Regions from separate parts of the Aurantimonas sp. E1-2-R+4 genome, predicted to be linked through region 2. Evidence: predicted binding sites of a transcription regulator. Region 2 holds the regulator's gene; each other region holds the start of a gene.
The links. The regulator LexA, encoded in region 2, represses DNA repair genes until DNA is damaged. The targets are predictions, from matches to a motif close to TGTTCNNNNTGTGTTCNG.
Positions count from the first base shown of each region.

Region 1: the regulator LexA is predicted to act here: its motif matches at 1,343-1,360, upstream of uvrA (excinuclease ABC subunit UvrA).
Region 3: the regulator LexA is predicted to act here: its motif matches at 1,037-1,054, upstream of VQ045_RS10770 (putative DNA modification/repair radical SAM protein).
Region 4: the regulator LexA is predicted to act here: its motif matches at 1,179-1,196, upstream of parE (DNA topoisomerase IV subunit B).

Region 1 covers NZ_JAZHLK010000001.1:261,491-263,693, reverse strand. The annotation lists gene uvrA (excinuclease ABC subunit UvrA) at 1-1,245, opposite strand, end outside; gene VQ045_RS01235 (single-stranded DNA-binding protein) at 1,525-2,028, shown strand; gene VQ045_RS01230 (hypothetical protein) at 2,127-2,203, shown strand, end outside.
Region 2 covers NZ_JAZHLK010000056.1:121-2,323, reverse strand. The annotation lists gene VQ045_RS18550 (molybdopterin molybdotransferase MoeA) at 1-1,047, shown strand, start outside; gene lexA (transcriptional repressor LexA) at 1,091-1,822, shown strand; tRNA gene VQ045_RS18540 (tRNA-Ser) at 2,084-2,173, shown strand.
Region 3 covers NZ_JAZHLK010000019.1:71,455-73,657, forward strand. The annotation lists gene VQ045_RS10765 (FAD binding domain-containing protein) at 85-894, shown strand; gene VQ045_RS10770 (putative DNA modification/repair radical SAM protein) at 1,068-2,203, shown strand, end outside.
Region 4 covers NZ_JAZHLK010000001.1:287,726-289,928, forward strand. The annotation lists gene VQ045_RS01340 (helix-turn-helix domain-containing protein) at 152-889, shown strand; gene parE (DNA topoisomerase IV subunit B) at 1,279-2,203, shown strand, end outside.

The DNA of each region.
Region 1 (2,203 bases), on a different contig from region 2:
GGCCGGGCAGGGGGTCGCCGACATGAAGCGCTCGATCTCCTCGCGCATCCAGGCGGAATCGGTCTCCTTCCAGCGGCGCGCGAGATTGGGCACGATGCCCTCGAAGCTCTTGGTCGTCTTGTAGGAGCGCATCCCGTCATTGTAACGAAATTCGATCTTGGTCTTGCCGGTGCCGTTCAGGATCGCACCCTGAGCCTCTTCCGACAGCTCGGACCATTTGTCGGTTTGTTTGAAGCCGAAAGTGCGTCCGAGCGCGTCGAGCGTCTGCGCGTAATAGGGTGAGGTCGATTTCGCCCAGGGCGCGATCGCGCCGCCCTTCAGCGTCACCGCCTCGTTGGGGACGATCAGCTTGGGATCGACGGCGCGCTGCGAGCCGAGACCGTCGCAGCGCGGGCAGGCGCCGAACGGATTGTTGAACGAAAACAGGCGTGGCTCGATCTCCGGGATCGTGAAACCCGACACCGGGCAGGCGAACTTTTCCGAAAACACCAGTTGCCGCGGCTTACCGTTCTCATCGACGCCGTCGGCGAATTCGGCCACCGCCAGCCCTTCGGCGAGACCCAGCGCGGTCTCCAGCGAATCGGCAAGGCGCGCGGATATGTCGCCCCGCACGACAATGCGGTCGACCACGACGTCGATGTCGTGCTTGTATTTCTTGTCGAGGGCCGGCGCGTCGGCGATGTCGTAGAACTCCCCGTCGACGCGGACGCGCTGGAATCCCTTTTTCTGCAGTTCCGCCAGTTCCTTGCGGTATTCGCCTTTGCGGCCACGCACGATCGGGGCCAGCAGATAGAGCCGGGCGCCCTCGTCGAGTTCCAGGACGCGGTCGACCATCTGGCTGACCGTCTGGCTTTCGATCGGCAGGCCGGTGGCGGGCGAATAGGGAACGCCGACGCGCGCGAACAGCAGCCGCAGATAGTCGTAGATTTCGGTGACCGTACCGACGGTCGAACGCGGGTTCTTCGAGGTTGTCTTCTGTTCGATCGAGATCGCCGGCGACAGCCCGTCGATCTGATCGACATCGGGCTTTTGCATCATCTCAAGGAACTGGCGGGCATAGGCCGACAGGCTCTCGACATAGCGCCGCTGCCCTTCGGCATAGATCGTGTCGAACGCCAGCGACGACTTGCCCGAGCCCGACAGGCCGGTCATCACGATCAATGTGTCGCGCGGCAGGTCAAGATCGACGTTCTTGAGATTATGCTCGCGCGCGCCGCGAATGGAGATCGTCTTCAGTTCGGCCATGACGCGTCCGGCGGTCCTTGTGATTGGGAGACCGAGCCTACTTAAGTCGTCCAGGCGACTCTTCCAAGGCGGCCTGTCCTTGACTCGATTCCAATAATGTTCTTTTTTTGTTCCCAACGAATTCGAGCGGCACTGCCAAGTCGGCCCTTTCTTCCGATGGTGGAAATCGCCAAAGGTGACGAGGAAAGACTTTCAGCGGTGGACGAACGCGTCCGCGTCCTTTCGCCCCAAGGCTCGGTTCTATAGGATCGCGCCGGTTTTAAAGCATGGAGTTCGATAATGGCAGGCAGCGTGAACAAGGTGATCCTGGTCGGAAATCTGGGAGCCGATCCGGAGATCCGCCGCCTGAACTCCGGCGACGCGGTGGTGAATCTGCGAATCGCCACCTCGGAAAGCTGGCGGGACAAGAATAGCGGCGAGCGCCGGGAAAAGACCGAGTGGCACAATGTCGTGATCTTCAACGAGAACCTCGTGAAGGTCGCCGAGCAATATCTGAAGAAGGGCGCGAAGGTCTATATCGAGGGCCAGCTCCAGACCCGCAACTGGGAGGACCAGTCGGGGCAGAAGCGCTACACCACGGAAGTCGTGCTGCAACGCTTCCGCGGCGAACTGCAGATGCTCGACAGTCGCGGCGAAGGTGGCGGCGGTGGCAGTTATGACCAGAGCGGGGGCGCGCGCGGCGGCTCCGGTGGCAGCGGAAAATCCGGCAGCGGTGGTTACGACCAGGGCGGCGGTGGTGGCGGCGGATCGTCGCGCGATCTCGACGACGAAATCCCGTTCTGATTCGGAGGACACGGCCGATTCGAACCTTTGTCGCGCTCGGCATCGTCTGGCTGACTGGCAGCGCCGTCGCATCGCTCAGTGTTGCGACGGCGGGCGAGGTGACCGTGGAAGCGGCCCGCGTCACGCCTGAAAACGGCGGTACCTTCGGCTTCGCCGTGACGCTTCGCCACACCGA
Region 2 (2,203 bases):
CAGTCGCCGTTCGAGGTCCTGCGGGTCGTCGGCGAATCCGCCGCCGGGCGCGCCTTCGACGGTCAGGTGGGACGCGGAGAAGCGGCGCGAATCTTCACCGGGGCGCCGGTGCCGCAAGGTGCTGATGCGATCCTGATCCAGGAAGACGCCCGCGTTGAAGACGACGGCACCGTGCGGCCGACGGTTTCGCTTGAACCCGGCCAATTCATCCGGGCAGCCGGTATCGATTTCGCTGCGGGCGAGACGTTGTTGACCCGCGGCGCCCTGCTCACGCCCGGCGCCATCGCGCTTGCGGCGAGCTGCGGCTACCCCGCGCTGACGGTGCTGGCGCGGCCGAAGGTGGCCATCCTCGCAACCGGCGACGAACTCGTGCTGCCCGGCGAGCCGCTCGGTCCCTCGCAGTTGGTCGCCTCCAACCCGTTCGGCGTCGCGGCGATGGTGGTAGCCGCCGGCGGCGATGCGATCGACTGCGGGATCGCCGGCGACGACGTCGCCACAATAGACGCGCGCCTGAGCGATTCCATCCGGGACCGGGCGGATGTCTTCGTCACGATCGGCGGGGCGTCGGTTGGCGATCACGATCTGGTCGGCAAGGTGTTCGCCAACCGCGGCGTCGGACTCGACTTCTGGAAGGTCGCGATGCGCCCCGGCAAGCCATTGATGGCGGGGCGGCTCGGCGATCTGACGATCGTCGGACTGCCGGGCAATCCGGCCTCCTCCATGGTCGCGGCGAGGTTGTTCCTGGTTCCATTGGTGCGCCGGTTGGCAGGCCTTCCCGATCGCCAGCTCTACCGGCATGGGCTGCTCGGTGCGCCGATGCCTGAAAATGGCCTGCGGACCGACTTCGTCCGGTCGCGGCTGGAGGTTCGAGAAGACGGCGTCATCCGGGTCATTCCGCTGCCCCTCCAGGATTCCTCCCTCCTGTCCACCTACGCGCAGGCCGACGCGCTGCTCGTGCGGGCTCCTTCGGCGGCTCCGGCCAGTGCGGGCGAGGCTTGCCGCTACGTTGTGCTCGACGAATGGAAGGGTCTTGCGGAACACAACTAGAACAGATAGGTTTGTTCAGGTTTTGTTTTAGGGAGTCGCCTCGATGCTGACACGCAAGCAGCACGACCTTTTGTCGTTCATTCACGAACGGCTGAGGGATAGCGGGGTGCCTCCCTCCTTCGACGAGATGAAGGACGCGCTGGAGCTTCGCTCAAAATCCGGCATTCATCGCCTGATTACCGCGCTTGAGGAGCGGGGCTTCATTCGGCGCCTGCCCAATCGCGCGCGAGCGCTGGAGATCCTCAAGCTGCCCGAAGCGATGCAGAAGGACCGCCCTGCCCCCGTCGGCCACGCCGGGTTTACGCCGAGCGTGATCGAAGGAAGCCGCGACGCGGCACGCAAGACGTCTGAGCCGATTTCCCGACGCGCGACGACGAGACCGCCTGAACCGGCCACAGTCTCGATTCCGGTCATGGGCCGGATCGCGGCGGGCGTTCCCATTTCGGCGATCCAGCACACCACCCATTCCCTCGCCGTGCCGCCGGATATGCTTGGCGGCGGCGAGCATTATGCGCTGGAAGTCAAGGGCGATTCGATGATCGAAGCCGGAATCCTCGACGGCGACACGGTGGTGATTCGCCGCGCCGACACAGCGACGCCCGGGGAGATCGTTGTCGCGCTGGTCGACGAGGAGGAAGCGACGCTGAAGCGGTTTCGCCGGCGCGGCAATACGATTGCGCTGGAGGCTGCCAATCCGGCTTATGAAACGCGGATCTTCGGCTCCGAGCGGGTCAAGGTTCAGGGCCGGCTGGTCGGGCTCATCCGCAAATACTGAAGGCCGGACCGACAGTTGGCAACCGATCCCGCGGAGCCAACTTTTCGACCTGTGCCAGCTGCTGCTTGAGCCGCGAACCAGGCCGCGCCGCGCAGAGCCTTGACGGCGCCGCGAAGGAAGCGCGTGTGGATCGTTCCCGGGTCGGGGCGAGGTTTCGCGGTGTCCGGTTTGAATGGCCGCAGGGTGCCTTTCGATCATGTTCACCGGGTTTTCTTCTTGCCTCCCTTGCACCGGGCCCGTCGCGCAGGTATCTGCGTCCTCGGAGAGGTGGCCGAGTGGTCGAAGGCGCTCCCCTGCTAAGGGAGTATACGGGAGACCGTATCGAGGGTTCGAATCCCTTCCTCTCTGCCACAATCCGCATAAGTCTTTGACGCGGATCGA
Region 3 (2,203 bases), on a different contig from region 2:
TGCCTGGCCCCGTTTCTATCCGAACCATCGCGCCGCGCGGTCCTTCCGCGATTTCCGGACCCGGCGCCAGAGGGAGCAGAACCGATGTACGAGACCACTTATCACCGCCCCACGTCGATCGACGAGGCCGTCAAGCTGGTCGGTGAATCCGGCGGCGAGGGAAAATTCCTCTCTGGCGGCATGACGCTGATCGCGACCATGAAGCAGCGGCTCGCCGCGCCGAGCGACCTTGTCGATCTGCGCCATATCGCCGAACTCAAGGGCATTACGGTCAACGGCAAGTCGATCAAGATCGGCGGCGGCATGACCCATGGCGAGATCGCCGCCCATGACGGGCTGAAAGCCGCCTGCCATGGCTTCGCCGATCTCGCCGGCCTGATCGGCGATATCGCGGTGCGCCACATGGGAACGATCGGCGGGTCGGTGGCGAATAACGACCCGGCGGCCGATTATCCCGCCGCCCTGAAGGCGCTCGGTGGGACGATCCACACCAACCAGCGCGAGATCGCGGCCGACGACTTCTTCCTCGGCCTGTTCGAGACAGCGCTGGAGGAGAACGAGATCGTGACGGCGGTGTCCTTCGAGGCGCCGGATCAATGCGCCTACGAGAAGTTCCGCAACCCGGCCTCGCGCTATGCCATGTGCGGCGTCTTCGTCGCCAAGCGCGGCGGCGAGGTGAAGGTCGGCATCACCGGCGCCAGCATGGGCGGCGCCTTCCGCTGGGAAGCCGCTGAACAGGCGCTGTCATCGAATTTCGACGGCTCGGCCGTGGACGGGCTGTCGGTCGACGAGGGCGACATGGTGTCGGACCTGCACGGCACGTCGGCCTATCGCGCCAACCTCGTCAAGGTCGTCACCAAACGGGCGGTGAACAAGGCCAAATCCGCGGGCTGACAGACGCAGGACGTCAGACTGAAGGTCGGCCGGCTGGACAAGAACGTCTGGCTGGCCTTTTCGTCTCATCGACGCGGCGGGGCAGCCGCGTAAGCAAACCTGCGACATTGGGCTTCGCCGAGAAATCCGGAAATTTGCTGGCGAGAACATTCCATGAACGCTATATCCGCGTCATGGCCAAGACGACCCTCATCGACAAGCTCGCGATCCTCTCCGACGCTGCCAAATACGACGCGTCCTGCGCGTCCAGCGGCTCGACCCGGCGCGATTCCGCCAAGAGCAAAGGCATCGGCTCGACCGAGGGGTCGGGCATCTGCCACGCCTATGCGCCCGACGGGCGGTGCATCTCGCTGCTGAAAATCCTGATGACCAATTTTTGCGTCTATGACTGCGTCTATTGCGTCAACCGCTCGTCCTCCAACGTGGCCCGTGCCCGTTTCACGGTCGAGGAAGTCGTCACGCTGACGATGGAGTTCTACAAGCGCAATTACATTGAGGGCCTGTTCCTGTCCTCCGGCATCATCCGCAACTCCGACTATACGATGGAGGAGATGGTGCGGATCGCCAGAAAGCTGCGGCTGGAGGAAAATTTCGCCGGCTACATCCATCTGAAGACGATCCCCGACGCGTCGCCCGCCCTGATCGAGGAGGCGGGGCTCTTCGCCGACCGCCTGTCGATCAATATCGAGCTGCCGACCGATGTGACGCTAGAGGCACTCGCACCGGAAAAGAAGCCGCGCGACATCCGCCGTTCGATGGGCCATCTGCGGGCCAAGATCGAGGAACACAAGGGTGAGAAAAAGGACCGAACGAAGCCGCAACGCTTCGCGCCCGGCGGCCAGTCAACCCAGATGATCATCGGCGCCGACAACTCCGATGACGATGCCATCCTCGGCCGGTCGGAGAATCTCTACGGCAATTACCGCCTCAAACGGGTCTACTACTCCGCCTTCTCACCGATCCCCGACGCCTCCAGTCGGCTGCCGCTCTCCCCGCCGCCGCTGATGCGCGAACACCGCCTGTATCAGGCCGACTGGCTGATGCGCTTTTACGGCTTCGACCGGGGCGAGATCGTTTCCGGCGGCGAAGGCGGGATGCTGGATCTCGCCGTCGATCCAAAGCTCGCCTGGGCGTTGAAGAACCGCGATCGCTTCCCGGTGGACGTCAATCGCGCCGACCGGGAAATGCTGTTGCGCGTCCCGGGTTTCGGAACCCGCGCGGTCAACCGCATCCTGTCGACCCGCCGCCATCGCACACTTAGGCTCGACGACGTCGCCCGGCTCTGCCAGTCGATCACCAAGGTCCGACC
Region 4 (2,203 bases), on a different contig from region 2:
CGGCGAGAGCAATCGAACCAGATTTGATGATAGGCGCCGCAATGACCTGGGTTTGTCAGGCGTCAGGGATTGATATTGCCTATATCCACTAGACTGATGTCTGTTCATCAATTACCAAATATCAAGCGAACTGTCGGAGATGAGTTGATTCATGCGTGAAACGGTCCTTCCGGCGATCCGCCGCCTTCCGCTGTTTCGATCGATGGCGGAGGAGAATTTTCTCGCCCTGACGCGCGCGGCGTACGATCAGACCTTTCCGCCCCAGATCCAGCTGATCGACGAGGGCGAGTCTGCCGATTTTCTCCACATCGTCGTGGAGGGCTCGATCGAGCTCTTCGCGGGCTGGCAGGAGCGTGAAACCACGCTGGCGGTGGTGCGGCCGCGTTCGACCTTCATCCTCGCCGCCTGCATGCGAGACGCGCCTTACCTGATGTCGGCGCGCACACTGGAGAAAACCCGCCTCATCCTGGTGCCCAGCAGCGATGTGCGAACCATCTTCCGCACCGATGGCGAATTTGCGTTGGCCACCATCGCCGAGCTTTCGGCCGGTTACCGCGGCATGGTCCGGCATGCCAAGGATCTCAAGCTGCGCAGCGCACGCGAGAGGTTGGCCGCTTACCTTCTGTGTCAAGCCGGGGCCGCCGGCGACAGAGCAAGCTTTGTCCTACCCATGGAAAAGCGGGTGCTCGCCTCGTTCCTCGGGATGACGCCCGAGAGTCTCTCACGAGCGATGAAATCGCTGCAGACAGATGGCGCCGTGGCCGACGGTCAGCGGGTCATCATCACGGACCGCCCTGCACTGGAGGCGCTGGCGAAGCCCACTTCGCTCATCGACGGGCCGGATTGCGATGGCTTGCAAGGCGACGGGGCAGCCGTGGACGTATCGTGATCACGCGGGCCTGAGACCGCCACGCGGCCGCGACGGCCGTCTGGCGTTTCGTCCCGTCGTCGGCATTCTTTCGTTTCCTGCTCGACCGTCGCTGCCGGACTTCACACGACGGTGCAAGCGGATGTCGGCACCATGGAGAAAGGGACGCCGTTCCGCATCCTTTGTTTTGGAGTGTGTGGCGCCCGAGCACACGTGCCGCGCCGCCGGTTTTGGCGCACCCGCCCGACGGAACCCGTGGATAAACCTGTCGCGGAAGCGTTATGCGCTGGGAAACGGTACCGGACTCTTGAAGAACATTTCGTGAAAGTATAGGCAGACCCCATGGTTGATGGGCGCGAGAATTCATTGCAGCACGAGTTTGTCCCGCACGTTTCGCAGACGGGTCCGCGATGAGCGACGACCTGTTTTCGGGCAATGCGGCGCGTCGGCCGAAATCGCCAAAGCCGGCCGACCAGCCTTTGCCGGTGCAGAATTCAGCGCAGCCCGCTGAATACACGGCGGCCGATATCGAGGTGCTGGAAGGGCTGGAGCCGGTTCGCCGCCGCCCCGGCATGTATATCGGCGGCACCGACGAGAAGGCGCTGCATCATCTTTTCGCCGAGGTCATCGACAATTCGATGGACGAGGCGACCGCCGGACACGCCAATTTCATCGAGGTCGCGCTGGAAGCGGACGGCACCTTGTCCGTCGCTGACAACGGTCGCGGGATCCCGGTCGACCCCCATCCCAAATACAAGAACAAGTCGGCGCTTGAAGTCATCATGACGACGCTGCATGCCGGCGGAAAATTCGATTCGAAGGTCTATGAGACCTCGGGCGGCCTGCATGGCGTCGGCGTGTCCGTGGTCAACGCCCTGTCGGAGGTCTTGGAAGTCGAGGTCGCGCGCAATCGCAAGCTCTACCGCCAGACCTATGCGCGGGGACTGGCGACCTCGACGCTCGACGAAGTCGGCGAGGTTCACAATCGTCGCGGCACGCGGGTGCGGTTCAAGCCGGATCCGCAGATTTTCGGCGACGGTGCCAGGTTCCGCCCCGAGCGGCTGTTCGCCATGGCTCGCTCGAAAGCTTACCTCTTCGGCGGCGTCGAGATTCGCTGGTCTTGCGATCAGAGCCTGCTCGTGCCCGGCGGCGACATCCCGGCTCGCGAGACATTCCACTTCCCCGGCGGGCTGAAGGATTATCTCGACGTCACGCTCGGCAAGGAGCACCGCGTCACCGCGCAGATCTTCGCCGGCCGCACCGAGAAAGTCTCGGGCCACGGGGCCGTCGAATGGGCTGTCAGCTGGACGCCGGAAGACGGCTTCATCCGCTCCT